Regions from separate parts of the Streptomyces daliensis genome, predicted to be linked through region 3. Evidence: riboswitches for the same ligand, from Rfam matches in the RefSeq annotation. Region 3 holds a riboswitch; each other region holds the start of a gene.
What was found. Region 3 has a riboswitch for cyclic di-AMP ahead of ACYVOO_RS11220 (M23 family metallopeptidase). Riboswitches for the same ligand answer to the same signal wherever they lie in the genome.
Positions count from the first base shown of each region.

Region 1 (7,614 bases), on a different contig from region 3:
CCCTTCTGACCTGGGACATCCGCGTCGCCGCCGAACGGCTCGCCGAGCAGGTGGAGGAGATCTGCGCGCGGACGGGCCACCGCCGGATCGATCTCATCGGGCACAGCCTCGGCGGCCTGACCGCCCGCTATTACGTGCAGCGCCTCGGCGGGGACGCGCGGATACGCACCCTGATCACGCTCGGCACACCGCACAGCGGCACCCGCGCCGCGCCCCCGTTCTCCCCGCACCCCCTCATCCGGCAGATGCGCCCCGGCTCGTCGCTGCTCCGCGATCTCGCCGGGCCCGAACCGCACGGCTGCCGCACGTCCTTCGTCAGCTTCTGGAGCGATCTCGACGAGCTGATGATCCCGCGCTCGACGGCCCGGCTGGACCATCCCGACCTGCGGGTACGCAACGTCCATGTGCGCGGTGTCGGACATCTGTCGCTGCCGGTGGACTGCGCCGTTTCCGCCCGCATTCGCGCGGAGTTGGCAGGCGAGGCGCACACCGGAGCGCTGTCCGCGGCATCTCCCGAGGCGCCCTCCGCGTCCCCCGCAGGAGTCGCCTGACCGCCTCCGGAAGCCGAACGCCCCTCGAACGCGCATCGAACACCGGGCCAAATCACGGCCCGTAGTCCGCCGAAAGGCGGTCGAATGCCCGTTTCATGGAGCCGTGAAACCTGCCGAAGATTGTCGCCGTCGCGTACCGCCGGGTACAGTCGCCGCACTGCTCCGCCCCTGCTGTCGAGGCGAAAGAGAAGTTGGTGGTGAACGACCGTCACCCGTCGGGAGACCCCGGCCCGACCGATACCGCTTCCGACTTCTCGTACGCGGCATACGACGCGAACTACGAGCAGGCGGCGTACGGCGCGTACGGCCAGCAGGAGGCACCGCACGGCCACACGGCCGTTTACGACGGTTACTCGACCGGCACTTTCGACGCCCTCGCCGCCTCCTACGGCGACGGCGATCCCCTCTTTGGTTCCCTCCCGGGCGCCGCCGAAAACAACGGCGACGGGAGCGCGGGGGCGTATGGAGCGGGTGCGTACGAGACCGGCTATGACACCGGGCACTACGACACCACCGCCTGGACCCAGGCCGGATACCAGGGCACGCCCGGCATTCCGGCCCAGCAGAGCGGCGAGCAGGCCAACTACGGCTATGCCGCCTCACATTGGGACACGGGCACCTTCGACGCCACGGCATTCGGCACCGGCGCCTACGACACCGGCCAGTGGGACGCCTCCCAGTGGGACACCGGCGCCGGCCAGCCCGCCACCGCCGCCTACGGCGGGCAGGACTACGACGCGACGGGCCAGTGGGACACCAGCGCCTACGCCGCCGAGACGTACGCGCAGCCCGAGCAGTACGCGTCCTACGAGCAGTACCCGCAATACGAGCAGTACGAGACGCCGCAGCACGACACGCCCGGGGCGTACGACACCGGAACATTCGAATCCGGCGCTTTCGACACCACCGGCGCGTTCGACGCGGGCACATTCGACACCGGGTCCTACGAGGCCACCGCCTTCGGCACCGGGACGCATGAGGCGTACGGCGCTTATGCCGCGTACGAGACCCACGAGTCCTACGAGCATCCGCACGATCCGCACGGCTACAGCTACAGCTACGACGACGGCACCGGTGACACCAGCCACAACCACGGTCATGGTCACGGTCACAGCCAGGCGGCCTCGCAGTCCGTGCCCGGTGCGCCCGAGCCCGAGCCGGATCCCGGCGCCGCGATGGACTCCACCGCGGCGATGCCGACCGTCGGCGCCTTCGACGCGTACGGCCACGAACACGAGCACGAGCACGAACCCGCGGGGACCGACGACGACGCGCCCACCCCGGCAGGCCACGGCGACGTCACCCCGCTCGCCTCCGCCGCCGTCCCCCACTCCCGCGGTCGCCGCCGCTCCGTCAAGCCCCGGCGCTCCGCGCTGCTGACGGTCGCGGTGCCCTCGGTCGCCGTGATGGGCGTCGCCGGTGTCGCCGCCGCCTCCGTGATGGGGAGCACGGGCGACAGCGAGGACACGACGGCGCAGTCGGCCTCGGACGCCTCCCCCGTCAAGCCGTCGGCCGCCAACGACAAGCTCGACACCCAGCTCGCCGGACTCTCAGCCGACGCCGACGACTTCGCCGACCGCGCCAACCGCACCCAGGAGCGCATCGACCTCAAGAAGCGTCAGGAGGAGGAGCGCAAGCGCAAGGCCGAGGAGGCCGCGCGCAAGGAGGCGGCACGCCCCAAGTTCGCGCTCCCCGTCGAGCAGCACGGGCTCAGCGCGCGTTACGGCTCGGCGGGCGTCAACTGGATGTCGATCCACACCGGCATCGACTTCCCCGTCAGCTACGGCACCCCCGTCAAGGCCGCCACCGACGGCACCGTCAGCACCAAGTGGGACATGTCCTACGGCAACATGGCCGTCGTCACGGCGAAGGACGGCACGGAGACCTGGTACTGCCACCTCAGCAGCACCAAGATCCGGTCCGGCGAGGTCAAGGCCGGTGAAACGATCGCCTACTCCGGCAACTCCGGCAACTCCACCGGGCCGCACCTCCACTTCGAGGTACGCCCCGGCGGCGGCTCCGCCGTGGACCCGCTGCCCTGGCTCCGCGCCAAGGGCCTCGACCCCACATAGACCTCACGCGCAGACCGCGCCCTGGCGGTGGCCGTCACGGAGAATCCCGTACGGCCGCGAGGGCGCCGTCCGTCGCCGACGACGCCCCCGCCGTCGCCGCTACAGCTTCTCGACCGGCGCGTACCGCAGCAGCAGCCGCTTGGGCTTCTCGCCGCCGAAGTCGACGGTGGCCTCGGCGCTGTCGCCGCTGCCCTTGACCTCGACCACCGTGCCCAGGCCGAAGCTGTCGTGCGTGACCCTGTCCCCCACCGCCAGCGAGACCGTGGGGCGGTCCTTGGCGCGGCGCGTCGCGAAGCCGCTCGGGCCGCCGCGCCGGGCCGCCGTGGACGACGAGAGCGAGGCGCCGACGCCCGAGCCGATCGCGGCGCCCGCGCCAGAGCCTGGGCCCATCGCCGCGCCCATGGAGGCGCCCGTGCGCTTCCAGTCCAGGAAGGAGTCCGGGATCTCCTCCAGGAAGCGGGACTGCGGGTTGTACGAGGGCTGGCCCCAGGCGCTGCGCATGGTGGAGCGCGTCAGATAGAGCCGTTCGCGGGCGCGCGTGATGCCCACGTAGGCGAGACGGCGCTCCTCCTCCAGCTCCTTGGTGTTGCCCAGGGCGCGCATGTGCGGGAAGACGCCGTCCTCCATGCCCGTCAGGAAGACGACGGGGAACTCCAGGCCCTTCGCCGTGTGCAGCGTCATCAGCGTGATGACGCCGGTGGCCTCGCCGTTCTCGCCTTCCTCGTCGTCCGGGATCTGGTCCGAGTCGGCGACGAGCGCGACCTGCTCCAGGAAGTCGGCCAGCGTGCCCGGCTCGTCCTCGCCGCGCTCCTGCTCGAACTCCAGGGCGACGGCGGCGAGTTCCTGGAGGTTCTCGATGCGGGTCTCGTCCTGCGGGTCCGTGGACGCTTGCAGCTCGGCCAGATAGCCCGTCTGCTCCAGCACCGCTTCCAGCACCGTGGCCGGGCCCGCGCCGGACTCGACGATGGTGCGCAGCTCCTCCATCAGCGTGTTGAACCGCTTCACGGCGTTCGCGGAGCGGGCCGCCATGCCGTACGCCTCGTCGACGCGGACCAGGGCCTGCGGGAAGGTGATCTTCTCGCGGAGCGCCAGCGCGTCGATCATCGCCTCGGCGCGGTCGCCGATGCCGCGCTTCGGGGTGTTGAGGATGCGGCGCATGGAGACCGAGTCCTCGGGGTTGGCGAGGACGCGCAGATAGGCCAGCACATCGCGGACCTCCCTGCGCTCGTAGAAGCGGACGCCGCCGACGACCTTGTACGGCAGGCCGACGCGGATGAAGACCTCTTCGAAGACACGGGACTGCGCGTTCGTGCGGTAGAAGACCGCGACATCGCCCGCGCGCGCGTCGCCCGCGTCCGTGAGGCGGTCGATCTCGTCCGCGATGAACTGTGCTTCGTCGTGCTCGGTGTCCGCGACGTAGCCCGTGATGCGGGCGCCCGCTCCGGCCTGGGTCCACAGGTTCTTGGGGCGCCGGTTCTCATTCCGCTCGATGACGGCGTTGGCGGCGCTGAGGATGGTCTGCGTGGAGCGGTAGTTCTGCTCCAGGAGGATGGTGGTGGCGTCCGGGTAGTCCTCCTCGAACTGGAGGATGTTGCGGATGGTGGCGCCGCGGAACGCGTAGATCGACTGGTCCGCGTCGCCGACGACGCACAGCTCGGCCCGCTCGACGGCGCCCGCGCCCACACCCGTATCCGTATCCGTGCCCGCGCCGGCACTGGCGCCCGTGCCCACGAGCTCGCGCACCAGCGTGTACTGCGCGTGGTTGGTGTCCTGATACTCGTCCACCAGCACGTGCCGGAAGCGGCGGTGATAGTGCTCCGCCACGTCAGGGAACGCTTGGAGGAGGTGGACGGTCGTCATGATGATGTCGTCAAAGTCCAGGGCGTTGGCCTCGCGCAGCCGTGCCTGGTACATCGCGTACGCCTCGGCGAGGGTCTTCTCGAAACCGTCCGTGGCCTGGGCCGCGAAGTCCTCCTCGTCGATCAGCTCGTTCTTCAGGTTCGAGACCTTGGCGCTGAACGACTTCGGCGGGAAACGCTTCGGGTCCAGGTCCAGATCGCGGCAGACCAGGGCCATGAGGCGCTTGGAGTCCGCCGCATCATAGATCGAGAAGGACGAGGTGAAGCCGAGCTTCTTGTGCTCGCGGCGCAGGATGCGCACGCACGCGCTGTGGAAGGTGGACACCCACATCGACTGCGCACGCGGCCCGACCAGCTCCGCGACGCGCTCCTTCATCTCGCCGGCGGCCTTGTTGGTGAAGGTGATCGCGAGGATCTGGCCCGGGTGGACCCCCCGCGCACCCAGCAGATGGGCGATGCGGTGGGTGAGCACCCGGGTCTTGCCCGAGCCCGCCCCGGCGACGATGAGCAGCGGGGAGCCGCTGTGCACGACGGCGGCGCGCTGCTGCTCGTTCATGCCCTCCAGCAGCGCGTCCGTGTCCACCACGGTGCGGGGCGAGCCGCCGCGGTGATACGCGTCACGCGCGGCTGCCGCGCCCCCGGCGAAGGTGCCCGCGAAGAGATCGTCCGGGATCTCCTCCTCCGGGTGCTGGTCCTCGGGGGGAGGCGGAGGCGGGTCCTCGGTCTTGGGATCGAGGTTCGCCAGGAAGCTGTCGTCGAAGAGGCTGCTCATCGTCGTCCGAGTCTAGGCGGCCCCACCGACAGACCTCCGCGCGTCCCGGGAATCGCCCCGGGAATCGCCCGGAAATCCGCGCCCCGGCGCGGGTACGCGGCCCGTCGACGAGCGCCTGGCGGCGACCCCGCGCCGGTCTCGTACGGACCCCCGCATGCCCATACCGGACGGATACCGCACCAATCCCGCACGGGTAACGAAGAGATATCGGACGTATCCCTCACCAGCCTTCACAGGAACGGCACACCTTCGCTACCGTGCCGTGCCAGGCAGCCCGCACCCCCGTCGGCGACAGCGTCGGCACGGGCGGCCACCGCCGAGTCCGGCCGCAGGGCCGGAGCCGGGGACCCACTCGCGTACGCCGCGCGACCACCGCGTGCCCGCGTGCCACCCGGGGTGAATCGGCCCGTACGCGCCGCGTGAGCGGAGCGCTCCGGTCCGTAGGGCAGCCTTCCGACGCCCGAACCCGTCAGCTAACCCGGTAGGCGGTTCACGGAAGGAGTCGTCGGCCTTGGCGTCGCATCGCAAGCCGCGCACCCGCGTACTGCACTCCGCAGCCTCCAAGCGGGGCGTCATCGGTGTCACCACCGCGGCCCTCGCGTCCGTCACCCTGCTCTCCCAGAGCGCGACCGCCTCGCCCTCGGACGACGGCGGGGGCGGCGGCGGACGGCAGTCGGTCGAAGAGGTCAAGCAGAAGGTCGACAAGCTCTACCAGCAGGCGGGCGCCTCGACGCAGAAGTACAACGCGGCCAAGGAGAAGACCGACGCACAGCGCGAGAAGACCGACGGCATGCTCGACGAGGTCGCCGAGCGCACCGACAAGCTGAACGAGTCGCGCCGCGTCCTCGGCAACTTCGCCGCCGCGCAGTACCGCACGGGCGGCATCTCGCAGACCGCGACGCTGCTGCTGACCGAGGACCCGCAGAGCTTCTTCGCGCAGACGCACCTGCTGGACCGCATGACCGGCCGCCAGAAGGAGGCCGTCGACGACTACGAGAAGCGGCAGAAGGCAGCCACCGAGAAGCGCGCCGAGGCGACGCGCGAGCTGGAATCGCTCTCCTCTTCACAGAAGGAGCTGAAGGAGAGCAAGCGCGAGGTGCAGTCGAAGCTGGCCGAGGCGCGGCAGTTGCTGTCGAAGCTGACCGCCAAGGAGAAGGCGCGGCTGGCGCAGATCGAGCGCGAGAAGCGGGCCGAGGCGCGGCGCGAGGCGGCCGAGCGGGCCGCGGCGGAGCGCCGTGAGGCGGCCGAGCGCCAGAAGCGGGAACAGGGCGACGGGTCGGGTTCCTCCGAGGGCTCGGGCTCAGGTTCCGGTTCTGGTTCCGGTTCGTCGGGCGGCTCGTACTCGGCCAAGGCCGCGAAGGTGATCGACTTCGCCAAGCAGCAGCTCGGCAAGCCCTACGTGTGGGGCGCCACGGGGCCCAACTCGTACGACTGCTCGGGGCTCACCCAGGACGCCTGGAAGAGCGCGGGGATATCCCTGCCCCGGACCACGTACGACCAGGTGAAGGTCGGCACGCGGGTCGCCAAGTCGGACCTGCGCCCCGGAGACCTGGTCTTCTTCTACGACGACGTCAGCCACGTCGGCATCTACGTGGGTGGCGGCCAGATGATCCACGCCTCGAAGCCGGGCGACGACGTGAAGTACGAGGCGATCGACTACATGCCGTTCCACTCGGGAGTCCGGCCCGCCTGACGCGGGGCGCTCGACGGGAGTACGTCGCGGGAGTACGTCGACGGGGCGCGGAGGCACCAGCGGGTGCGCCGCGCCCCTTCGCGCGCCCGGGGCGTCCCGGGGCCTCCGGGGCGCGCGGATCGAGGGACTACGCGCCGCCGTTCACGTCCACAGCACCGCGATGAAGATGTTGACGGTCGTCAGGGCGCCGACCGTGCCCAGCAGCGCTGACGGGACCTTCTCCTCGTCCCTCTTCACGTAGACCAGCCCCAGGATCACCACCAGCAGCGCCAGCTTGATCCCGATCTTGACGTTGTTCACGGGCTGGTCGTCCGCCTGATTGAGGCCGACGAGGACGATGCCCGTCGCGAGCATGGTCAGCGCGCCGTGCAGCATGCCCGGCAGCATCCGCGCCGTGCCGGAGCGCAGGGCACCCATCTGGAAGAAGAAGCCGCCCAGCAGGGCCGCGATGCCCACGATGTGCAGGCAGACGAAGAGGTTGATGAGGACGTCCATGGCCCGGAGCGTAGCCCGGCTCATAGGGGGTGTCTTCAACGTCCCGTCTGGCCTAACGGCCGGACGACGCTACGTTGAAGACACCCCCTAGCACCGCCCGACGGCCAGGGTGCGCCGATCGCCCGCATCGGTCACGGTCTCGCCGGTTCCCGTTCCGTAGCGGGCGCCCCCG
Region 1 covers NZ_BAAGSO010000069.1:106,011-113,624, reverse strand. Annotated here, with positions in the region: gene ACYVOO_RS16100 (esterase/lipase family protein) at 1-551, shown strand, start outside; gene ACYVOO_RS16095 (M23 family metallopeptidase) at 749-2,623, shown strand; gene pcrA (DNA helicase PcrA) at 2,723-5,254, opposite strand; cyclic di-AMP (ydaO/yuaA leader) riboswitch at 5,559-5,757, shown strand; gene ACYVOO_RS16085 (C40 family peptidase) at 5,766-6,947, shown strand; gene ACYVOO_RS16080 (hypothetical protein) at 7,089-7,442, opposite strand.
Region 1: it holds a riboswitch for cyclic di-AMP, as region 3 does, so the genes downstream of both, ACYVOO_RS16085 (C40 family peptidase) here and ACYVOO_RS11220 (M23 family metallopeptidase) in region 3, are expected to answer to the same signal.

Region 2 (7,614 bases), on a different contig from region 3:
GACCACGTCGCGGCCCATGGCGGCCAGCATCGAGGCGGCGACGGCGGCGCGCATCCCGCTCGCGCAGTGCACCCACACCACGCCGCGCTGCACCTCGTCGGCGCGGCCGTGCACCTCGTGGACGGGGAGGTGGAACGAGCCCTCGACGTGGCCCTTCGCGCGCTCGGACGCGCGGCGCACGTCGAGCACCACGATCCCCTCGCCGCCGTCCCGCTCCCTGGCCGCAGCCAGGTCGGCGAAGCCGGCGCGCGGGAAGGAGTGCGGGCGCTCGCCCGTACGCAGCCAGGAGGACGGGCCTCCGGTCGCCGCCGCCGCCGGGCGGTCGATGCCGACGCGGGCCAGCTCGCGCTGCGCCGCCGCGATCTGCCCGGGGGTCTCGGCGAGCAGGGTGACGGGCTTGCCCCAGGGGATCAGCCAGGCGAGATACGTGGCGAGCTTGCCGTCGCCCTCGAAGTTGAACGCGCCCGCGAGGTGCCCCTCGGAGAACGCCACCCGCGAGCGCAGGTCCACCACCCACTCGCCCTCGGCCAGGCGCCGCGCGAGGTCGTGCGCGTCGGCGGGGCGGGGCGGGGTGAGGTCCAGGGGGGCCGGGCCCGAGGCGTTGGCCGGGGCCATGTGCGTGTAGTAGGCGGGCACGTCCTCCAGCCCGGCGAGTACGTCCTTGACGAAGTCGTCCACGTCGCGGGTGAGCGCGTCGTTGTGCGCGCGTTCCTCGCCGATCGTCGTGGAGCCGTCGGAGCCGCCGGAGCCCGCGCCGGAGCCACCGGAGCCGCCGGAGGAGCAGAAGCTGCCGAAACCGTGGGTGGGCAGGACGCGCACGTCGTCGGCCAGTTCGTCGGCCAGCCGGCGCGCCGAGGCGTGCTGGGCGCGGGCGAGCGGCTCGGTCAGCCGGGGTTCGACCAGGTCGGGGCGGCCCGTGGTGCCGATGAGGAGGGAGCCGCCGGTGAAGGCCAGCACGGCGCGGCCGTTCTCCTCCAGCGCGTAGGAGGTGTGGTGCGGGGTGTGGCCGGGGGTGGCGAGGGCCCGCAGCGTCAGGCCCGCGCCGGCGTCGACCGTCGCGGTGTCGCCGTCGCGTACGGGCACGCGGGCGAAGGCGACGTGCGCCTCGGCGGGGACGAGATAGCGGGCGCCTGTGACGCGGGCCAGCTCCAGGCCTCCGCTGACGTAGTCGTTGTGCACATGGGTCTCCGCGACGAGGCCGACGCGCACGCCCCTGCGTGCCGCCGCCGCGAGCACGCGGTCGATGTCGCGGGGCGGGTCCACGACGACGGCTTCCGTCGCGCCTCCCGCCAGATAGCCGCGGTTGCCCAGGCCCTCGGTCCCGATGGTGTCGACGAAGAACACGGCCGACCCTCTCCTCTCCGCTCTCCGTTCGCTCCGGTTCTCCCGGACCGACTCGTTCATGTACCCCCCGGGGTATCCATCATCGACCGTAACACGGGTACCCCAGGGGGTATTCCACACACGCCCGGCATCGTGCCGAGTGCCCCCGCGCGAGCCGGAAATGACGTGACGCGTTCCACAGGAGGTGCGTGAGGAGCGACACAGGAAGGCAAGATCGAAAGGGTTCCGGTTTTGACGCGGACGCGGCACGCGTGTTTCGAATGCCCTGCGCACAGCGTTCTCTTACGGACTTATTCGACACTCCGTATGAGAAATGCGCGGGTCCCCACATGGCTCTCCTTCCCTGTCTTTAGTTGTCCCCGCGAATTCCATCTGTTTACGGTGCATCCGCCATCGCACGTCCCATGCGGTGGCCCGTGACCGGGACGCCGAATCCTGCCGCCCGGTCAGCGGAAATCACCCGACCCAAGGGCGGCAGGAGCGGGGGAACCACAGGTAAGTGCCGCGTCGCGGAAACGCGACCGGCTTGGGGTGAAGCCCCCTCGCGCACATGCCACGGGCATGTGCGCAGGTGGCCGGGCAACTCCAGCCCGAATCCGACAGCTCACCTCGCAGGCGTAGGAGAGGAACACTTCTGTGTTTGCACGCGAAAGCGTTAACCGACAGTCCAATGGCCGTAACGCGCGGCGCATTTCCCGCGTCTCGCTCGCTCTCGCCGCAGGTGGCGCGGGTATCGCCCTTCCGCTGATGGGCGCCGCGAACGCGCACGCCGCCGACGTCAGCACCTGGGACAAGGTCGCCCAGTGCGAGTCGGGCGGCGACTGGTCCATCAACACCGGAAACGGCTATTACGGCGGCGTCCAGTTCGACAAGAGCACCTGGGACGCCTACGGCGGTTCGCAGTACGCGCCGACCGCCGACAAGGCCACCAAGGACCAGCAGATAGCCATCGCCGAGAAGGTGCTGGCCAAGCAGGGTCCGGGCGCCTGGCCCAACTGCGGCCCCAAGGCCGGGCTGAGCCAGAACAGCGGCTCCCCCGACGTGAACCCCGACTCCGGTTCCGGCTCCGGTTCCGACGACTCCGCGACGAAGTCCGCGCAGCCGCAGCAGACCGAGCAGCCGAAGCAGACCGAGCAGCAGAGCAAGCCCCAGGGCGGCTCGGGCTCGTACACCGTCGCGAGCGGTGACACCCTCGCCAAGATCGCCAAGTCCGAGGGCGTCGAGGGCGGCTGGAAGAAGCTGTACGAGTCGAACCGCCAGACCATCGGCGGCGACCCGAACGTCATCGTCCCCGGCCAGAAGCTGACCCTCTCCGGTTCCGCCTCCGGTTCCGGCGACGAGGTGAAGACGCAGCCGCAGGGCGGCGCCTCCAAGACCGCCGAGACCTCGGACGCGGGCTCCGACGACGGCCAGTCCGCTTCCAGCGACTACGTCAAGCCGGTCGACGCGGGCACCAGCACCCCGTACAAGGCGTCCGGCGGCTCCTGGTCCAGCGGCAGCCACACCGGCGTCGACTTCTCCGCCTCCTCCGGCACCCCGGTGAAGTCGGTCACCTCCGGCACCGTCGTCTCGGCGGACTGGGGCGGCGCCTACGGCAACGAGGTCGTCATCAAGAACGACGACGGCAAGTACACCCAGTACGGCCACCTGACCTCCTCCTCCGTCCAGCCCGGCCAGCAGGTCGACGCGGGCGAGCAGATCGCCGTCTCCGGCTCGACCGGCAACAGCACAGGGCCGCACCTGCACTTCGAGGTCCGCACCGGTCCCGACTACGGCTCCGACATCGACCCCGTGAGCTACCTCCAGTCGCACGGTCTCTCCGTCTGAGGCGTTCCCTCCCCTACGCCCGCAACGGACCGGAGGGCGCGGGCCACACGCGTCCTCCGGAAAGCGGCAGGCGAAGCCACACCGATGCCCGGTGTCCCCGCCAGGGACACCGGGCATCCGGCGTTCGGCCCCGCTCCGTCGCGCCTCCGGTTCACGGGGAGTTGTGGCGCCGGTCACGCCCGAGCGCTAGGTTCCACCCCGCCCGGACCGGACCGGACCGTCCCGTACCGGCGGTACCGGCCATACGGGCAGCACGGGCAGCACGGGCAGCACCCGCAAGGCACCAAGGCACACGCACCGCACGCACCACCGCTCTCCCCGGCGGACGCGACACCGCCGGGCACCGCAGACTCGTCGAGTGGAGTGACCGTGGAACGTGGAGTGACCGTGGAACGCCGTGACTTCCGGCGTCGTACCTTCCTGCGCGCGGCCGTGCTCACCGGCTCGGCCGCCGTCTTCGGCGGCACGCTGTGGCGCGGCGCCGCGCACGCGGACCCGGCGCAGCCGGGCACCGGCCCGTACGGGGCGCTCGGCCCCGCCGACGCGAACGGCGTCCAGTTGCCGCAGTCCTTCACGAGCAGGGTGATCGCGAGATCGGGCCAGGCGGTCTCCGGCACCTCGTACACCTGGCACCCGGCGCCCGACGGCGGCGCCTGCTTCGCCGACAGCGGCGGCGGCTGGATCTACGTCTCCAACTCCGAGGTCGCCCTCACCGGTGGCGCGAGCGCCGTGCGCTTCTCCTCCTCGGGCGCGGTGACGGGCGCGTACCGCGTGCTGAGCAACACCAGCGTGAACTGCGCGGGCGGCCGGACCCCGTGGAACACCTGGCTCTCCTGCGAGGAGATCGACCGCGGCTACGTCTACGAGACCGACCCGTGGGGCACCGTCTCTGCCGCGCGCAGGAGTGCGATGGGCCGCTTCAAGCACGAGGCGGCTGCCGCCGATCCCGACCGCCGCGTCGTCTATCTCACCGAGGACGAGAGCGACGGCTGCCTCTACCGCTTCCGGCCGGCCACGTGGGGCGACCTGTCCACGGGCACGCTGGAGGTGCTGACCATGGGCGACGGCACGTCGGGCCCGGTCGGCTGGGCCGCGGTGCCGAACCCGTCGCCGGGCGTCTTCGGCACCCGTACGCGGGCGCAGGTCGCGGCGGCCAAGCACTTCGACGGCGGCGAGGGCTGCTACTACGCGAACGGCACCTGCTGGTTCACGACCAAGGGCGACAACCGCGTCTGGCAGCTCGACTGCGCCGCCGACACGATCGAGCTGGCCTACGACGACAGCCTGGTGACGGGCGGCCAGGCGCCGCTGACGGGCGTCGACAACGTGACCGGCACCGCGTCCGGCGACCTCTACGTCGCGGAGGACGGCGGCAACATGGAGATCTGCGTGATCACCCCGCAGGGCGTCGTCGCCCCGTTCCTGCGCGTCACGGGGCACAGCGGCTCGGAGATCACAGGACCGGCGTTCTCGCCCGACGGGCGCCGCCTCTACTTCTCCAGCCAGCGCGGGACGGGCAACAGCTCGTCGGCGGGCGTGACGTTCGAGGTCACGGGGCCCTTCCGCGCCTGAAGCGCCCGCCCCGGCCTGGCACGGCCCGCCGTACGACGGACCGTGCCAGGCGATCCACAGCCCGCACCCCTACGCTCGGGACACGCCCCCATTCCCCTCCCCGAACCGTGGAGTCACCGTGACCGCTGCGAACCCCCGCCAGAACGTCACTTTCCCCAGCACCACTGACGCCGGTACCGCGCACGGTTACCTCGCCCTCCCGCCCTCGGGCCGGGGACCCGGCGTGGTCGTCATCCAGGAGTGGTGGGGTCTGACGGACCACATCGCGGAGGTCACCGACCGGTTCGCCGAGGCCGGTTTCGTCGCCCTCGCGCCGGATCTCTACGGCGGCCAGGTGGCCCACGACGCCGACGAGGCGGCCCGCATGATGTCCGAGCTGCCCACCGACGAGGGCGCGCGGCTCCTCTCCGGCGCCGTCGACTACCTCCTCGGCCGCGAGGAGACGACGGGCGGGACCGTGGGCGCGGTCGGCTTCTGCATGGGCGGCGGCTTCGTCCTCGCGCTGGCGGCCCGCGAACCCCGCGTCTCGGCGGCGGTCCCCTTCTACGGCGTCATCCCGGGCGCCCTCCCCGACTTCTCGGGGCTCAAGGCCGAGGTGGAGGGGCACTACGGCGAGCAGGACCCGACGGTTCCCCTCGCGTCGCTGGACGAACTGCGCGCCACGATCGAGGCCCAGTCCGGCATCACCCCGGTCTTCCACCTCTACCCGGCGGGCCACGCCTTCTTCAACGACGCGAACCCGGCGACGTACGACGCGCCCTCCGCCGCCACGGCCTGGGACCGCACCCTGGCCTTCCTCCGCGCCCGGCTCGGCGAGGGCTGACCGGGGGCGGCCGGGGGCCGTTCGGGTGTCTTCGGGCCCGCTCCCGTTATCGGCGCCGTGTGGCGGACAACAGCAACGTCACACGACCGACGACAGCCGACGACAGGAGAGACGAACGATGCGCATGCGTATGGTGATCGCCGCAGCCGCCCTCGCGGCGGCGGGCGTGGTGGGCGGCGCGGGCGCGGCGGGCGCCACGGGCTTGGCGGGCGACGACGAGGGCGCGCGCAGCGCGCAGGCCCAGGGCGCGGGGCCCGTCCCCGAGGTCCCGGCGCACGTCACGGGCAAGGCCGAGACCACCCCGGACCGCGCCACGGACCACGTCGCCCACACGACCCCGGTGAAGCGCCCGCACGCCGAGAACGTCCAGAACACCTCCCGCCAGAACTTCTCCCGCCCCTCCTGAGCCCCGCTCCCGTGCCCTCGGACGAGGGCACGGGACGGCCGGGGCCGTACGGGCGCGAGGAGAGCGCGCCTTCCGCCCTCGGCGGGGAAGCGCTACCGGCACAGCCTGCGGTGTCCAGCACGCTCATCCTCGCGCCGACGGGTACGGCGGGTGGTCAATCGCAGTTCATGATGACGCTGGCGCGGAATATGTGGCCGAAGTTCGGATCGTCGAATATCTCGAAGATCTGCGGTTGGCCCTCCAGCTCGCAGTGGAACCTGCCGTCGCCGCTCGCCGAGTTCTGCGCGTCGTCGATCGCGCCTTGGACCGCCACCTCGGCGGTCAGACCGCGCCCAGCGCCGCAGTACTGCGCTGTGCTCGCCATCGCGGGCGCGGCGACGGACAGCAACGCCGCCGCCGTCCCGGCCACGAAGAGCGCACCCCGGGTCATCTGTCCAGATGGTCGCTGCATCGTCGATCCCTGCCCCTCGTCGCTCGGATTCGGTTGACCTCTTCACTGGGTACGGACGGAGAGGCACATCCGTTCAGCCACCTCGGGGCCCGTGGGGCGGGGCCGGTGAGCCGAGCCGCTGACGTTCGGCCAGCGGATGCAGCTCCTCCGTGAGCGACGCGTCGTCCCCGCGCAAGCGGGGATGGTCCGACGAGTCATCCGCCCCCGGTCACCGGAGCCCCGGTGGTCGACGGGCCCCGACTCTCCACAGCGCGCTCACGTGCCGTTGCGAAGGTCTTTGACCATGACGGCGAACAGCGGCGAGTCGCTGAAGGGGCGCTGTTCCTGCACCTTCCGGTACCCCCATGATTCGTACAGTTTCTGTACTTTCGGGTGCTCGGTGTCGACCAGCAGCGTGACGCGGTCCTCCGCTCTCTGGCTGACCAGTGCGTCGTGGAGTTGCGAGGAGGCTCCCGTCTTGCGCCAGCCCTCGCGGATCATCAGTTCTGACAGTGCGAAGGAGGTTGCTTCCGACCCGTAGTCCTGCGGTAGTGGTGAGCCCTTCCACCAGCCGCCCGGTTGGAACGCGGCCCCGTAAGCGAAGCCGACGGCTTCGTCACCGTCGTAGCCGATCACACAGCTCCACGAGCCCTTTCCCGACCACGAATCGACGAACTCGGCAAAGCGCGCTCGGCTGTGGAAGGTGTCCTGGTCGTCGCGGTAAACGGCATCGTGGATATCGAGCAGCACCTCCCGCAGAGCGGGGGCGTCCGCGTGTCCGTAATGCTTAATCGTGAGGGGCATGAGGCGTCTTCCTTGCGTAGTGAGCTTCGGTCCATTCACGTGTGACAGTGGCATCCGGGGCAGCGTTCGTAAGTTGCTGCTCAAACGTTTTCAGCGACTGGCTCTGACTCGGCCTGATGAGAGCGTCACGTCGGCCATACGGCCGGCGTTCCCCTGCGCACAGCGTTACAGCACGGTCGCCCGAGCGGCGCGGGGCCCGGTAAGACGAAGCCCCCCGGGCACTGAGGGCCTTGGACCACTGCCCCGGCAGCGGCCGGAGGCGTACCGTCGCAAGTGTCCAGGTCGAGAACGGGAGGGCCAGTATGCCCCAGTACGACGACACTCCAGCAGACCTCAGTACCGGCGAACGCGTCCGCCGCCTCCGCGAGTCGCGCGGGATGAGCCGGGCAGTTCTCGCCGGGCTGTGTG
Region 2 covers NZ_BAAGSO010000089.1:99,229-106,842, forward strand. Annotated here, with positions in the region: gene ACYVOO_RS21965 (MBL fold metallo-hydrolase) at 1-1,344, opposite strand, end outside; cyclic di-AMP (ydaO/yuaA leader) riboswitch at 1,792-1,977, shown strand; gene ACYVOO_RS21970 (transglycosylase family protein) at 2,092-3,171, shown strand; gene ACYVOO_RS21975 (alkaline phosphatase PhoX) at 3,559-4,743, shown strand; gene ACYVOO_RS21980 (dienelactone hydrolase family protein) at 4,862-5,566, shown strand; gene ACYVOO_RS21985 (hypothetical protein) at 5,685-5,972, shown strand; gene ACYVOO_RS21990 (hypothetical protein) at 6,127-6,423, opposite strand; gene ACYVOO_RS21995 (GNAT family N-acetyltransferase) at 6,679-7,206, opposite strand; gene ACYVOO_RS22000 (helix-turn-helix domain-containing protein) at 7,509-7,614, shown strand, end outside.
Region 2: it holds a riboswitch for cyclic di-AMP, as region 3 does, so the genes downstream of both, ACYVOO_RS21970 (transglycosylase family protein) here and ACYVOO_RS11220 (M23 family metallopeptidase) in region 3, are expected to answer to the same signal.

Region 3 (7,614 bases):
AAGTCGTCGGGGGTGGCGGACGTCGTCAGGTCGCGGACGGGCAGCGGGCGCAGGTCGTCCGTCAGGCAGGCGTCGTAGGTGAGGAGCGCGAGGGACTCCGCGTTGCCGAGGATGGCGACGCGGGGCCCAGCGGGGAGGGGCTGGCTGACCAGGAGGATGCCCGCGTCGAGCAGTTCGGTGACCGTCTCGACCATGATCACTCCGGCCTGGCGCAGCAGCGAGGTGACGGTCGCGTCGGGGGTGCGGGAGGCGGGCGCCGCGTGTCCCGGCGGGGGCGCGCTGCCGCTGTGCCTGGCGCCCTTGACCACGACGACGGGCTTGCGCGCCGCGGTGCGCTTGGCGAGGCGGGTGAACTTGCGGGGGTTGCCGATGGATTCGAGGTAGAGCAGCGCGACGCCGGTGCCGGGGTCGTCGTCCCAGAACTGGAGCACGTCGTTCCCCGAGACGTCCGCTCTGTTGCCCGCCGAGACGAAGGAGGAGAGGCCCATGCCGCGCCGGTGCAGCCCGGTGAGCAGCGCGATGCCGATGGCGCCCGACTGGGTGAACAGGCCGATGCCGCCGCGCCGGGGCAGCTCGGGCGAGAGGCTCGCGTTGAGCCGGACGTCGGGCGCGGTGTTCATCAGCCCGAAGGCGTTGGGTCCGATGATGCGCATCCCGTACGAGCGGGCCAGCCGCACCAGTTCGCGCTGCTCGTCGCGCCCGAAGTCGGCGGAGAGCACGACCAGACCCTGGGTACCGTGCTCGCCGCAGTCCTTGACGACCTGGGTGACGGTGGCGGCGGGCACGGCGACGACGGCGAGGTCGACGGACTCGGGCAGCTCGCCCACCGAGCGGTACGCGGGGACGCCGCCGAGCTCCGTACGCCCCTCGGGCAGCGCGGTGTTGACCGCGTACGTGCGGCCCGCGTACCCGGCGGCGCGCAGGCTCTCCAGGACGGCGCGGCCCGCGCCGCCCGGGTTGCGGCCCGCGCCGATGACGGCGACACAGCCGGGTGCGAGCAGCCGTCCCACCGAGTGGGCCTCGGCGCGCTGCTCGCGGGCGCGCATCACGGCGAGGGAGCGCTCGGTCGGTTCGAGGTCGAAGGTGAGGTGGACGGAGCCGTCCTCGAAGCTGCGCTTCTGGGAGTAGCCCGCGTCGGTGAACACCTTGATCATCTTGTTGTTCGCCGGCAGCACCTCGGCGCTGAAGCGGCGGATGTCCCGCTCCTGGGCCACGGCCCCGATGTGCTCCAGCAGCGCGGAGGCCACGCCGCGGCCCTGGTGGTCGTCGCGCACGAGGAAGGCGACCTCGGCCTCGTCCGCTGGCGCGGAGGCGGGGCGTCCGGTGCCGTCGATGCGGTCGTAGCGGACGAGGCCGATGAACTCGCCGCCGACGGTGGCGGCCAGGCCGACGCGGTCGACGTAGTCGTGGTGGGTGAAGCGGTGCACGTCGCGGTCGGAGAGCCGGGGGTAGGGCGCGAAGAAGCGGTAGTACTTCGACTCGTCGGAGACCCGTTCGTAGAAGCTCACCAGCCGCTCGGCGTCGTCCGGTGCGATGGGCCTGATCCGGGCCGTGCCGCCGTCGCGCAGGACGACGTCGGCCTCCCAGTGGGTGGGGTAAGCGCGCTCCGACGGGCTCTGCATGGGGTCAGGGTAGGACCTGTGAGCCGGGCTCGCGCCCGTACGTGCGACAGTGCAGGCTGAGGGGGCACGGGAGCAGCTCGCACCGCGTGCGAGACTGGTCTAGACAACAGTTCACAAGCGTCACGATTCGAAGGGCTTCACCATGGTTGAGCGCCGCGTCACCGTCGGCTGGGCCGAGGGCCTGCACGCCCGCCCCGCCTCGATCTTCTGCCGCGCCGCGGCTGCTGCGGGCGTCCCGGTCACCGTGAAGAAGGGCGAGGACGGCACGCCGGTCAACGCCGCTTCCATGCTGGGCGTGCTGGGTCTCGGCGCGGAGGGCGGCGAGGAGATCGTGCTGGCTTCCGAGGCGGATGACGCGGAATCCGCGCTCGACCGTCTGGCGAAGCTCGTCTCCGAGGGCCTCGAAGAACTCCCGGAGACCGTCTGATTCGCACCGTCTGATTCTCTGCCCTCAGTGGCAGGAAAAGAGCAGGAGGAATTCACGGGCACACGCCTGTGAATTCCTCCTCTTCTTTGTATACGGGGAGTGTTAAAGAGAATCGCGCGCCGTGTTTACGGAAGGTTTCGTACTCCTCACGGCCGCTTTGCGCGCGACCCCTTTCGGTACCGGGCGGCGCAGCCTGTGGAGCACCGCGGAACGCTCCACGTGCTGGGCCGTCAGCGCGCGGGCCCGCTCGGCGTCGCCACGCGCCACCGCGTCGACGATGGCGCCGTACTCCTGCCAGACGGTGGCGGCCTGCGCGGGCACGTCCACCGCGTACACCCACGTGATCTTGCGCCGGAGCTGGGTGAGCAGCGTCGTCAGGCTGGGGCTGCCGGACGCCTGGGCCAGCGTCTCGTGGAACCAGTCGCCCAGGGAGCGCAGGTCGGAGAGGTGGCCGCGGTCCACGCGCTGCTGGCCGAGGCGCACGAGACCGCGCAGCACCTTGAGGTGTGCCTCGGTGCGCCGCTGCGCCGCGCGCGCCGCGCCCAGCGGCTCCAGCACCGCGCGGATCTCCAGCAGATCCGCCGCCTCCTGCTCCGTCGGCTCGGCCACGCAGGCGCCCGCGTGCCTGCGCGTCAGCACGAAACCCTCGGACTCCAGCGTGCGCAGCGCCTCGCGCACGGGGACCCGCGAGACTCCGTAACGCCGCGCGAGGAGTTCCTCGGTGAGCCGGGCGCCGGGCGGAAATGCCCCGCTGACGATGTCGTCGCGGATTGCCGTGCAGACCGCGTGCGCGGAAATTCGCATGACTCGAACTGTATTGCAGCCACGTCGAATTTCCGATGGCGAGAGTTCCCCTCACGTGAATACGGCGTGAAAAGGACCCCCGGCCATGTGTCGGCCGGGGGTCCTGATACTCACGGATGCCGCGCGGAGTCGGGTGCGGCACCGGATTGGGCGTCGGGTGCGGCGCCGGATTCAGATTCGGATTCGGTCAGATCTTGACGCCGTGCTGGCGCAGATAGGCGACCGGGTCCATGTCCGAGCCGTAGTCGGGGCCCGTACGGGCCTCGAAGTGGAGGTGCGGGCCCGAGGAGTTGCCGGTGGAGCCGGAGAGGGCGATCTGCTGGCCCGAGGTGACGGACTGGCCGACCGAGACGCCGATGGACGACAGGTGGCCGTACTGCGTGTACGTGCCGTCCTTGTGCTTGATCACGATGTTGTTGCCGTAGGCGCCGCCGTCGCCCGCCTCCACGACCTCACCGGCCGCGACGGACTTGACCGGGGTGCCCTGGGCCGCGTGGAAGTCGATGCCGGTGTGGCTGCCGGAGGACCACATGCCGCCGCCGGTCTGGTAGCCGGTGGAGACGTAGGAGTTGTCGACGGGGGCGACGTAGCCGTTGAGCGCGGCGCGCTTGGCCTCCGCCTTGCGGGCCGCGCGCTCCTTGGCCTCCTTGGCCTCGCGCTCGCGCTCCGCCTTCTCGGCCGCCGCCTTGCGCTTGGCCTCGTCGGCACGCTTCTTCGCCTCGGCCGCGGCCTTCTTGGCGGCGGCCTCGGCCCTGGCGCGCTCGGCCTCGGCCTGCTGGGCCTCGGCCTGGTCGCCGACGGTCGCGGCGAGGGAACCGCCCAGGTCGATGGCCTGGGTCAGACCGGTGTCGGTGACGGTGGACGCCTCGTCGTTGGCGGCGAGCGCCGGGGACGCGACGGAGCCCACGACGCCGACAGCGGCGAGGCCCGCTATGCCTGCGGCGTTGACGCCCGCACGGCGACGGGCACGACTCTGCCCACGATGCTTACCGGTGGCACGGATGAACGCCATGATCTGGCGTGACTCCTTTCCTTCCTTCTCGCCTACCGGGTTAGCTGACGGGTTCGGAGCAGGAAGGTCTCCTACGGGCGCCTCGTACGGGAGGCGTCCGATTCACCCCAAGGGACGTGTGGGTCCCCGGCTCCCCTGGCTCGCGCCGTACGGGGACTCGGCGATCACTGTCCGTCGGCCGCGGCGCGGTCACTTCTGACGAACAGCGGCCACGACGCTAAGACGGGCATCAGCACGGCGCCAAACAGATCCCGTCTTTTGTCGCGCATGCCACACCCAACACCGGGGCAACACCGGCCAAATCAGACAGGGAAAACGGACATGACGCCGCGACATGTGGAGGGCCCGTGAACAGTCGGCCGACTGTTCACGGGCCCTCCATCACATTCCGGGCGGCTCCGGCGGCGTAGCGCCGGGCGGCGCGGCGCCTCAGGTCCCGGAGACCACGCTCACCTCGCCGATGCCCAGCGCCCGCACCGGCTCCGCGATCTGCGAGGCGTCACCCACCAGGACGGTGACCAGGCGGTCGGCCGGGAAGGCGTTCACGACGGCCGCCGTGGCCTCCACGGTGCCCGTCTCGGCCAGCCGCGCGTACATCCGCGCCTGGAAGTCGTCCGGCAGATACTGCTCGACCTGATCGGCGAGGGTGCCCGCGACGGCGGCGGCCGTCTCGTAGCGCAGCGGGGCGACGCCCACGAGGTTCTGCACGGCGACGTCCCGCTCCTCGTCCGTGAGGCCCTCGGCCGCCAGGGTGCGCAGAACCTGCCACAGGTCCTCCAGCGCGGGCCCCGTCACCTCGGTGGCGACCGAGCCGGAGATGGCGAGCATGGCGGCGCCCGTGCCCTCGGGCGCTGAGCGCAGCACCTGGCCGAAGGCGCGCACCCCGTAGGTGTAGCCCTTCTCCTCGCGCAGCACGCGGTCCAGCCGGGAGGTGAGGGTGCCGCCGAGGCAGTACGTGCCCAGCACCTGCGCGGGCCAGACGCGGTCGTGCTTGTCCGCGCCGATGCGGCCGATCAGCAACTGCGTCTGCACGGCGCCCGGACGGTCCACGATGATCACGCGGCCCGTGTCGTCCGCGGTGACCGGCGGCACGGGGCGGGGCTCGGCCGTCGATCCGGTCCAGGTGCCGAGGGAGTCGGCCAGCGCCTCGTCCAGATCGACGCCTTCGAGGTCGCCGACGACGACGGCGGTGGCCGTCGCGGGGCGCACATGTGCCTCGTAGAAGGCACGGACCGAGGCGGCATCGATACGGGCGACCGACTCCTCGGTGCCCTGGCGCGGCCGGGACATGCGGGAGGCGGCGGGGAACAGCTGGTGGGAGAGCTCCTTGGCCGCGCGGCGGGCCGGGTTGGCCAGCTCGTGCGGGATCTCGTCCAGCCGGTTGTTGACCAGCCGCTCGACCTCGCCGTCGGGGAAGGCCGGTGCGCGCAGCGCGTCGGCGAGCAGACCGAGCGCCTTGGGCAGCCGGGAGGCGGGGACCTCCAGGGAGACGCGCACGCCCGGGTGGTCGGCGTGCGCGTCCAGGGTGGCGCCGCAGCGCTCCAGCTCGTAGGCGAACTCCTCGGCGTCGTGCTTGTCCGTGCCCTCGGACAGGGCGCGGGCCATGATCGTGGCCACGCCGTCAAGGCCCTCGGGCTCGGCCTCCAGGGGGGCCAGGAGGTTGACCTCCACGGCGACGACCTGCTGGCCCGGGCGGTGGCAGCGCAGCACCGTGAGCCCGTTGGGCAGCGTGCCGCGCTCGGGCGCGGGGAAGGCCCAGGGCCTGGGGCTGCCGCCCCGGGGCTGGGGGTGGAGATCCATGCTCGGGCCTGGCCTCTCTGCGGGGGTGGTCGCGGTGTCGCTCACTGGCCGGGCTCCTCGTCCTGTCCGTCCTCGGCGTTCTCGTTCTCGGCGTTCTCGGCGTTCTCGGTGGCGGGCGCGGTCGGCTCGTAGACCAGCGCGGCGCGGTTGTCCCTTTGCAGCCGCGCCGCCGCCACGGACCGCACCTCCTCCGGCGTGACCTCCAGGACGCGGCCCACGGCGCTCAGCGCGAGCTGGGGATCGCCGAACAGCACGGCGAACCGGCACAGTTCGTCGGCGCGCCCGCCGACCGTCGCGAGCCGGTCCAGCCACTCGCGCTCGAGCTGGGCCTGTGCCCGCTCCATCTCCTCTGGCGTCGGCCCCTCCTGCGCGAAGCGGCTCAGCTCCTCGTCCACCGCCGTCTCGATGGCGGAGATCTCCACGCCGCTCGACGCCTTGACGTCCAGCCAGCCCAGCGAGGGCGCCCCGGCCAGCCGCAGCAGCCCGAAGCCCGCGCCGACGGCCAGCCTGTCGCGCCGCACCAGGCGGTTGTGCAGGCGGGAGGACTCGCCGCCGCCGAGGACGGTCAGCGCGAGGTCGGCCGCGTCGCACTCGCGGGTGCCGTCGTGCGGCAGGCGGTAGGCCGCCATCAGCGCGCGCGAGGGCACCTCCTCCTCGACCACCTGCCGCTGGTCCCCGCCCAGCGTCTCGGGGAGGGAGCCGTCGCGCGGCGGCTGCTTGCCCTCGTGGCCGGGGATGGAGCCGAAGTACTTCTCGATCCAGGCCAGCGTCTGCTCCGGATCGATGTCCCCTACGACGGAGAGCACGGCGTTGTTCGGCGCGTAGTACGTACGGAAGAAGGCGCGCGCGTCCTCCAGGGAGGCCGCGTCCAGATCGGCCATGGAACCGATCGGGGTGTGGTGGTAAGGGTGGCCCTCGGGATAGACCATGGCGGCCAGCTTCTCGAAGGCGGTGCCGTAAGGCACGTTGTCGTACCGCTGGCGGCGCTCGTTCTTGACGACGTCACGCTGGTTCTCCAGCGATTCCTCGTCCAGCGCCGTGAGCAGGGAGCCCATGCGGTCGGCCTCCAGCCAGAGCGCCAGCTCCAGCTCGTGCGCCGGCATGGTCTCGAAATAGTTGGTGCGCTCGAAGCTGGTGGTGCCGTTCAGCGAGCCGCCGGCGCCCTGGACAAGCTCGAAGTGACCGTTGCCCGTCACCTGGGCCGAGCCTTGGAACATGAGGTGTTCGAAGAGGTGGGCCAGCCCTGTGCGGCCCCTCACCTCGTGGCGGGAACCGACGTCGTACCAGAGGCAGACAGCGGCGACCGGGGTGAGATGGTCCTCGGAGAGCACCACGCGCAGGCCGTTGGCCAGCCGGTGCTCGGTCGCTGTCAGCCCGCCGGTGGCAGGCGGGGGCGTGGCCATGTGACCCATGTGCCTGGAGTCCCTTCGCTCGCGGGAGTTCGTGTCGCGTCGTGTGAAGCGGTTCTGTCACTGTATGCAACCGCACGGACAAGGTGCGAAGTTCCCGTACCGTACGCCCATGAACTGGGCTCTCCCACCCGTCACCGCCGGGTCGGGGAGCCCGTTGTCAGCGGCGCGGTCCACAATGGTCGGCGTCGTATCCGCCAGGCCCACAGCGGGTGTCCTCACACCCCCTAGCCCGTACGTACCGAAGGAGCCGCAGCCGCGATGGCCCGCCGCAGTACGAAGACCCCGCAGCCGGACGACTTCGAGGAGCGGATCCTCGACATCGACGTCGTCGATGAGATGCAGGGCTCCTTCCTCGAGTACGCCTACTCGGTCATCTACTCTCGCGCCCTCCCGGACGCCCGTGACGGGATGAAGCCGGTGCACCGCCGCATCCTGTACCAGATGCACGAGATGGGGCTGCGCCCCGACCGCTCGTACGTCAAGTGCGCCCGGGTCGTCGGCGAGGTGATGGGTAAGCTCCACCCGCACGGTGACTCC
Region 3 covers NZ_BAAGSO010000054.1:53,494-61,107, forward strand. Annotated here, with positions in the region: gene ACYVOO_RS11205 (bifunctional acetate--CoA ligase family protein/GNAT family N-acetyltransferase) at 1-1,622, opposite strand, end outside; gene ACYVOO_RS11210 (HPr family phosphocarrier protein) at 1,765-2,049, shown strand; gene ACYVOO_RS11215 (GntR family transcriptional regulator) at 2,152-2,853, opposite strand; gene ACYVOO_RS11220 (M23 family metallopeptidase) at 3,041-3,865, opposite strand; cyclic di-AMP (ydaO/yuaA leader) riboswitch at 3,881-4,038, opposite strand; gene ACYVOO_RS11225 (M16 family metallopeptidase) at 4,295-5,665, opposite strand; gene ACYVOO_RS11230 (M16 family metallopeptidase) at 5,707-7,077, opposite strand; gene ACYVOO_RS11235 (DNA gyrase/topoisomerase IV subunit A) at 7,336-7,614, shown strand, end outside.

Region 4 (7,614 bases), on a different contig from region 3:
TTCAGCGGGTACGCGGTGGCAGGGTAGGCACATCCCCAGGTCCCCCAGCGAAAGGAAGCCCACCATGGCCGACGAGGCCCTGCTCGCCCTCCTCAAGGAGCGCAAGCTCGGCGTGCTGGTCACGCTGAAGCGCGACGGACGGCCGCAGTTGTCGAACGTGCTCTACGCCTACGACCCCGACGACCGCGTCATCCGCGTCTCCGTCACGTCCACCCGCGCCAAGTCCCGCAACCTCGTCCGCGACCCACGCGCGAGCTTCCACGTCACCAGCGACGACGGGTGGGCCTGGACGGTGGCCGAGGGCACGGCGGAGGTCACACCCGTCGTCGCCGACCCGTACGACCCCGTCGCAGAGGAACTGGTGCGCCTCTACAAGGACGTCCAGGGCGAGCACCCGGACTGGGAGGAGTTCCGCGCCGCGCAGCTCGCCGAGGGGCGGCAGGTCGTCCGCATCCCCGTCGAGCACGCGTACGGGCAGCCGCTCCGCTGACCGCGAACCGTCACACCGATTACGCCGACGCCTCCGTCAGCCGCGCCACCTCGTCCTCCGTCAACGTCACCTCGGCCACCGCCATCAGCGCCGGAAGCTGCTCGGGCGTGCGCGCGCTGGCGACGGGCGCCGTGACCGTCGGGCGGGCCAGCAGCCAGGCCAGCGCTACGGTCGCCGGTGAGACGTGACGGGCCTGGGCGACCTCGTCCAGGGCCCGCAGCACCCGCTGGCCGCGCTCCGTCGCCAGGTGCTGGGAAGCGGATGCGGCGCGGGCGCTCTCGGGCGCGGCGCCGGGCCGGTACTTGCCGGTGAGGAAACCGGAGGCGAGGGAGTAGTAGGGCATGACGCCGAGGCCGTAGCGGGCGGCGACGTCCTGGAGTTCGCCCTCGTACGTCTCCCGCGAGACGAGGTTGTAGTGCGGCTGGAGTCCCACGTAACGGGCGAGGCCGAACTCCTCGCTGAAGGCGAGCGACGCGTCCAGCCTGGCCGGCGTGATGTTGGACGCGGCGATCTCGCGGACCTTGCCGGAGCGGACGAGGTCGTCCAGCGCCGTGATGATCTCGGAGACCTCGACGCTCTCGTCGTCGTAGTGCGTGTAGAGGAGGTCGATGTGGTCGGTACGGAGACGGCGCAGCGACTCCTCCACCGCGCTCTTGACCGTGCGCGCCGCGAGGCCCGTGTACTCGGGGTGGGCGCCGACCTTCGTGGCGAGGACGATCCCGTCGCGGACGCGGCTGCCGCGCTCGGCCAGCCAGTTGCCGAGTACGGTCTCGGACTCGCCGCCCGAGTTGCCCTCGACCCAGGCCGAGTAGACGTCGGCGGTGTCGATGAAGTTGCCGCCGTGCGCGGTGTAGGCGTCGAGCACGGCGAAGGAGCCGGGTTCGTCGGCCGTCCAGCCGAAGACGTTGCCGCCGAGGCAGAGCGGTGAGACGGAGAGCCCGCCGAGGGGGCGGCGCTCGCGGGTCAGGTCTGCCATGGCCGTCCCGCTCGCTGTCCCGCCCAGGTTCCCGCCCGGGTTCGCGCTGGTCGCCGAGTTGTCCGAGTTGTGTGTGTCAGCCATACGTGGACGGTAACTCTGCCGGGACGGAAGCGCAGGCCGACGGCCCTGGTGTCGGGGGGTGGTCCACCAGAGCCGCCGGGTCCTGGGCTGGGGCCCGGCCGGAGGGACCGGCCGAAGGGCCCCGTTCGCCGCCGCCTCGTCCCCTCCTCGTGCTGTGCCGAGGGCCACGGGGGCCAGGGGCGAGTGGTGCGTGCGCCCGCCTCGGCGGTGCGAGGCGGCGGCGTGGTCGTGAGTGGGCGGGGGCGACCCGAGTGCGCGAGGTGCCGTGTGGTGCGCCACCCGCCCGAGGCGACCGGGTACCACGGGTCCGGGCTCCCAACCCGGACCCGGGCCGACGGAACCGCGTCAGCGAACCCGCGTCAGCAGAGCCGCGTCAGCGGAACCCCGTCAGACGCTGAGGCCCTTGCCCCGCAGCCACGCCAGCGGATCGACCGGGTCACCGCCGCCGGGCCGGACCTCGACGTGCAGGTGCGGTCCCGAGGAGTTGCCTGTGGAGCCGACGCGGCCGATGACGTCGCCGGTGCTGACCTTGTCACCGGCCGACTTCGTCATCGAGGACAGGTGGCAGAACCACAGCTCGGTGCCGTCGTCCAGCTCCAGCACGATGCGGTAGCCGTACGAACCGGCCCAGCCCGCTTCCTTGATGGTGCCCGTGTGGATGGCCTTGACCGGGGTGCCGGTGGGGGACGCGAAGTCCTGGCCCGTGTGGTCGTTCTGCCACATGCCGCCGGAGGAGCCGAAGCCCGCGGAGAGCTGGTACGAGGAGACCGGGAGCGTGTAGCTCTTGTCGAGCTTGGCGAGGCGGGCCGCCTCCGCCTTGCGGCGCTTCTCCTCCTCGGCCTTCTTCTTGGCCTCGGCCTCTTCCTCGCGCTCTTCCTTGGCCTCCTTGGCGGCTGCCGTCGCCGCCTTGGCCGCGGCGGCCTGGGAGGCGGCCTCGCGCGCCGCCGCGTCCGCCTCGGCCTGCTGGGACTCGGCCTGCGCGAGGATGCGGGCGCGCAGTGCCTCGCCCGCGTCCGTACGGCCAGCGGCGGCGTCCTCCTCGGACAGGCCCGCCTGGCTCAGGGGCGCCTGGACGGCGGCGACGGCCTCCGCGTCGTCCGCGCCGCCCGCGAGGAGGCCGCCGACGCCGGGGAGGTCCTGCACGGAGTCAGCAGCGGAGGCGAGGTCCGGCATGGATATCGCGGCCGGGTCCTTGTCCTTGGCGGTGGCCATGCCGCCCGCGCCGACGGCGGCGATCATGCCGACGCCGAGCACCGCGCCGCTGCGGGCCATGCCGCCGCCGCGCTGCTTGCCCACGCGGTGCCGGCCGCGGACGGGACGGACGGAGTCCTCGGTGGGGTTCCACTCGTCGAACGCGTCGTCGCCGTCCTCGTCGCCACCGTCACGCGCGGGACCGTAGACGTCCGGGACGGGCACCGCCTGGGTGTCGAAGGCCGGGGCCTCGAAGGACGGGGCCTCGAACGTCTGCGTAGCGTCGATGGTCTGCGTGTCGAAGTTCCGCGCACCGGCCGGGACATGGGCGGCACCCGCCGGGGCGAGCGCGTCGGGACGGCCCAGCGCGTCGTAGTTGCCGTACGCGTCGAATGTGCCGTGGCCGTAGCCGGGTGTGCCGTGGCCCTGGCCGAAGCCGTGGCCGTGGCCGAAGTGGTCGCCGCCGTGGGGCGGCCGGCTGTCGTAGGACGCGCCGTACGACGGTGAACCGCCGAAGGACGGCTCGTACGAGGCCTCGGGGGCATGCCTCTTGGACGCCACGGGGGGCGCACTCCTTTCCTTCCTTCTCGCCTACCGGGTTAGCTGACGGGTTCGGAGCAGGAAGGTCTCCTACGGAAGCGCCCGCACATGGGACATGGGCGGGAGAGTCCGATTCACCCCATCCCTCGGAGGGCGGCCCCGGTGTGGGCCGACCGGTGAGAGACCCCCCTCGCCGCCGGCTGACGACGGCCGAGAAGTGGTGGTTCCCCGGTTCCCTCGGTGCGCTTCGCGTCGAGTGGTGACTCGCGTTGACGCACGTACAGGATTCGGCGACGGCGCACGGTGCCGACTCTCGTGACGGCTGTGACGACCGCGCTGCGTTATCGAACGTTAATAGAGTCGCGGGCCGAATTCCAAGCTGTTCCGGCGAATTCGTAGTCGCCGTTGCCCTGCACTTTTCCGGGCAGACGGGGGCAATCAGGGGCAGGAATTACCCGAATTGGGGCGCCGGATCGCGGAGAGTGACGAAACATCAGGCCGGAAAGCTGTCTTGAACCGCTCCACAGCTCCCCCTCCCCGTCTTCACAACCTCCCCCTGCGCCGCGCCACCAGCAGCGCCATGTCGTCCGTGATCCGTCCGCCCGTGTACGCCTCCACGTCCGCGACCAGCGCGTCCAGCAGCCCGTCAGGACCGTCGAAGGCGCACCCGGCCAGGCGGCGCGAGGGCTCGTAGAAGACGCCGCTCCCCTCGCCCCGCGCCTCGGACAGGCCGTCCGTGTAGAGCAGGAGATGCGCGCCGGGCGGGAAGGGCACCTCGTCAGCGCGGTCGGGCCACTCGCCCAGCTCGGGCATCCCCAGCGGCAGCGCGGGGACCCTGGGCTCGATGTAGCTGGGGAACCCGTCGGACTTCAGCAGCAGCGGCGCCGGGTGGCCGCGGTTCACGACGCGGAGCACGCCCGGGTCCTCGGCCGGTACCTCGACGAGGACGGCCGTCGTGAACCCCTCGTACTGGTCGAGCCCCCTCCTGCGGTCCCCCTCGCGCCGCAGCGCGCCCTCCAGGCGGCCCGCGACCGCCTCCAGCGTGTCCTCCTGCTCGGCCGCCTCACGGAACGCGCCGATGACGATGACGACCGCCTCCACGGCCCCGAGCCCCTTCCCCCGCACGTCCCCGACGAGCATCCGGGTCCCGTGCGGGGTCTCCTGGACCGCGTAGAGGTCCCCGCCGATACGGGCGCCGGTCTGCGCGGCCTTGTAGCGCGCCGCGAACTCCAGCCGTCCGATGCGCGGGGGCGGCAGCGGCAGCACCGCGCGCTGGGCCGCCTCGGCGATGATCCGCGCGGAGTCCAGGGCCGCGCCGCTGCGGCGCACGATGCCGCTGATGAAGACGGCGAGCGCGGAGACGGTGGCGACGGTGAGGGTGCGCATCGAGTCGTCGAGCAGGTCCGACGGGCCGTCCAGCAGAAGCAGCGCCGCGAAGAGGGCGGTGGCTATGAGCCCCGTGCCGACGGTCACCCCGCGGGTGCAGAAGGGGGCTGTCACCAGGGGCGCGGCGGCGAAGAAGGGGGCGCCCGTGATCTCGGAGAAGGTGGTGACGTTCAGGAGGATGCCGAGGGCGAGCATCAGGAGGGGCAGCAGGAGGAAAGGGACGCAGCGTCCGTCGGCTGGAGGCTCCGCGGGCACGGTCGTCCGTCGGCTGCCGCCGCCCCGGAACCTGCCCCTGCCCCTGCCCGATCTCTGGTCCGCCACCGTCCCAATCTGACCCTTCATGGCGCGCTCGGCCACTTGACCTGCTCCAATCGCTCCCCCTCTGGCGGCCCCCGGCCGGGGCGACGGCCGGGGCGACGGCCGAGGGCGCCGCCACACGATCGCCGCACTCCGTGAGCGCCCGGCGCCCCGGCACGTTCCACTGGAGGCAGCGGACGGCGAGGGGGACGGAAGGGAGCGGCGCGCGTGGGAACCGGCAGAGCCGTCGTGCACCTCCGCGCCCCGAAGTGGCCGCCCGCCTGGTTCGGGCTGCTGCCGCCCGTGCTGATCGTGCTGGCCGTGACCCTGGAGGAGGCGGCGCCCCCGAAGTACTTCTTCGGCTCGCTGCTCAGCGCCGCCGTCCTGCTGGCCGCGCTCCTCTACCGCCCCCTCGGCACCGCAGCGATGGGCGCCCTGTGCGTGCTGGTACTCGCCGCGCTCGACATCAGCCAGGGCTCCGCCTACGACCCGCACATCGTGGGCTCCCTCGTCACCCTGCTCGTCGTCGCGGGGCTCGTCACGCTGCTGTCCGTGGCGCGCGAGCGGACGGTGCGCCAACTCACCCAGGTCCGCGCGGTGGCCCAGGCGGCGCAGCTCGCGCTGCTGCGGCCCCTGCCCGAGCGGATCGGGCCCGTCCGCGTGGCGGGCTTCTACCGGGCAGCCGACGACGAGGCCCTGATCGGCGGCGACCTCTACAGCGTCAGGCAGACCCCGTACGGCGTACGCGTGCTCGTCGGCGACGTACGCGGCAAGGGCATCGGCGCGACGGGCACCGTCGCCACGATCATGGCCTCCTTCCGCGAGGCGGCCGTGACCTGCGAGGATCTGGCCGAGGTCGCAGGCCGTATCGAGATGGCGATGGCGCTGGACCGCGAGGACGCGACGCCGCCCGGCGGCGCGGGACCGCCGGGGGACGGCGCGCTGCCGCAGGACACGGGCCCGGACGACGAGCTGTTCGCCACCGCCGTGCTGATGGAGTTCCCCGGGGACGCGGAGGAGGTCCGGGTACTCGACCGCGGCCACCCGCCCCTGCTGCGCCTCGCCCCCGACGGCGCGACCCCGCTGACCGCCACCCCAGGGCTGCCCCTGGGACTCGGCGACCTGTCCGAGGGGACGGAGCGCGCCGAGGGGTTCCCCATGCCCGTCGGCGACATGCTGGTGGCGTACTCCGACGGGGTGACCGAGGCACGCGGCCGTGACGGCGCGTTCTATCCGCTGCGGCAACGGCTGAACGACCACTTCTGCCGCCCCGCCGACGAGCCCGGCGGGTCCGGCGGGTCCGGCTGCTTCGAGGGGCGGGGCACCGTCCCGGCCGAGATCGTCACGTTCCTCCAGGATGACGTGGCCCGGTGGGCGCCGACGATCGGCGACGACATGGTCGTCGTGGTCCTCCGCCGCCTCCCGTCAGCCGACTCACCCGGGCCGCCCGGGACACCCGAGCCGACGGCCACGTACTGAGCGGGCCCCGCGCCAGGTCAGCCCGGTCAGCCCAGGCAGCCAGCGTGCGACGTCACCGTCCGGTACCGGTACCGGTACCGGGGCCGGTGAGGCCGGGGACCGCGTGCCCCTCGACGATTTCGCGGGCCACATCCCTCATCGGCCGCTGCCGCGAGCGCGCGTGCTTGCGCAGCAGCTCGAAGGCTTCGCCGAGCGGCACGGCCCGCATCGTCGCGAGCACGCCCTTGGCCTGTTCGATGAGGACGCGGCTGGTCAGAGCGTGCTCCAACTGGCTGGTCAGCAGCCTGCCGCTCTCGGCCTCACGGACGCGCTCCAGAAGGACGGAGGTGAAGTCCGCCAACGACTGACCGAGCGCGAGCGTGTCCCCGGAGAAGCCCTCCCGCGAGCCGGACAGGAGGACGAGCGCTCCGCCCGCGCCCGTACGCGTGACCAGGGGCACGGCCGCCACCCGCGCGTAGCCCAGGTCCAGGGCCCGGCGCGCGTACCGCGGCCAGCGCCGCATGACGGGCCCTTCGTCGAGCGCGGACTGCGCGATCCGCGCGCCCCGTCCGTCCCTCGCGCGCCGCCCCGGCTCTGGCGCTCGCGCCCGCTCCCGGCGACAGTCGTGGCCGGGCCCCTCGCGCCAGCCGAGGGCATCGCGCTCCAGGCGCGTCACCTCCGGATCGGAGCCCGCCACCTGCGGTGCCGTCCCCGCCCCCGCCCCCTCGTCGCCTGTCCTGTCCGGCCCATCTGGGCTGAACAGCACGGACGCCGCGGTGGCGTCGAGCAGTCCCGGCGCTCGGTGTGCCAGGACCGACAGGGTCTCGGCCACGTCCGGCGGACCTTCGGCCATATCACCGGCCAAGGCCACGAAGGCATCGGCCAGCCGCAGTTCGGGCGTCATGGGTGCCCTCTCGTCAGCGGAATGTCAGATCACCGTCCACGATCCGCCGGGCGACAGTCTCGACGGATACGTCCTCCGTGAACGCACGAGCCTTGATCAGCGTCAACGCGTCAGCGATGGAACAGCCGAGCCGCGCGGAGAGCATCCCGGCCGCCTGCTGGACGGTGGCCCGGATGTCGGTGCCGCCGTAGAGGCCGGGGTCGGCGTCGGGTTCGAGGAGCACGATGCGGGTGAGGGCTTCAGCGATCTCGGACAGATCGGGGGAGCCGCCGGGGACCGGCCGGGGGT
Region 4 covers NZ_BAAGSO010000015.1:20,976-28,589, forward strand. Annotated here, with positions in the region: gene ACYVOO_RS04160 (hypothetical protein) at 1-27, shown strand, start outside; gene ACYVOO_RS04165 (PPOX class F420-dependent oxidoreductase) at 65-490, shown strand; gene ACYVOO_RS04170 (aldo/keto reductase) at 510-1,466, opposite strand; gene ACYVOO_RS04175 (M23 family metallopeptidase) at 1,938-2,966, opposite strand; cyclic di-AMP (ydaO/yuaA leader) riboswitch at 3,316-3,543, opposite strand; gene ACYVOO_RS04180 (PP2C family protein-serine/threonine phosphatase) at 3,825-4,988, opposite strand; gene ACYVOO_RS04185 (PP2C family protein-serine/threonine phosphatase) at 5,193-6,443, shown strand; gene ACYVOO_RS04190 (ANTAR domain-containing protein) at 6,496-7,326, opposite strand; gene ACYVOO_RS04195 (GAF and ANTAR domain-containing protein) at 7,340-7,614, opposite strand, start outside.
Region 4: it holds a riboswitch for cyclic di-AMP, as region 3 does, so the genes downstream of both, ACYVOO_RS04175 (M23 family metallopeptidase) here and ACYVOO_RS11220 (M23 family metallopeptidase) in region 3, are expected to answer to the same signal.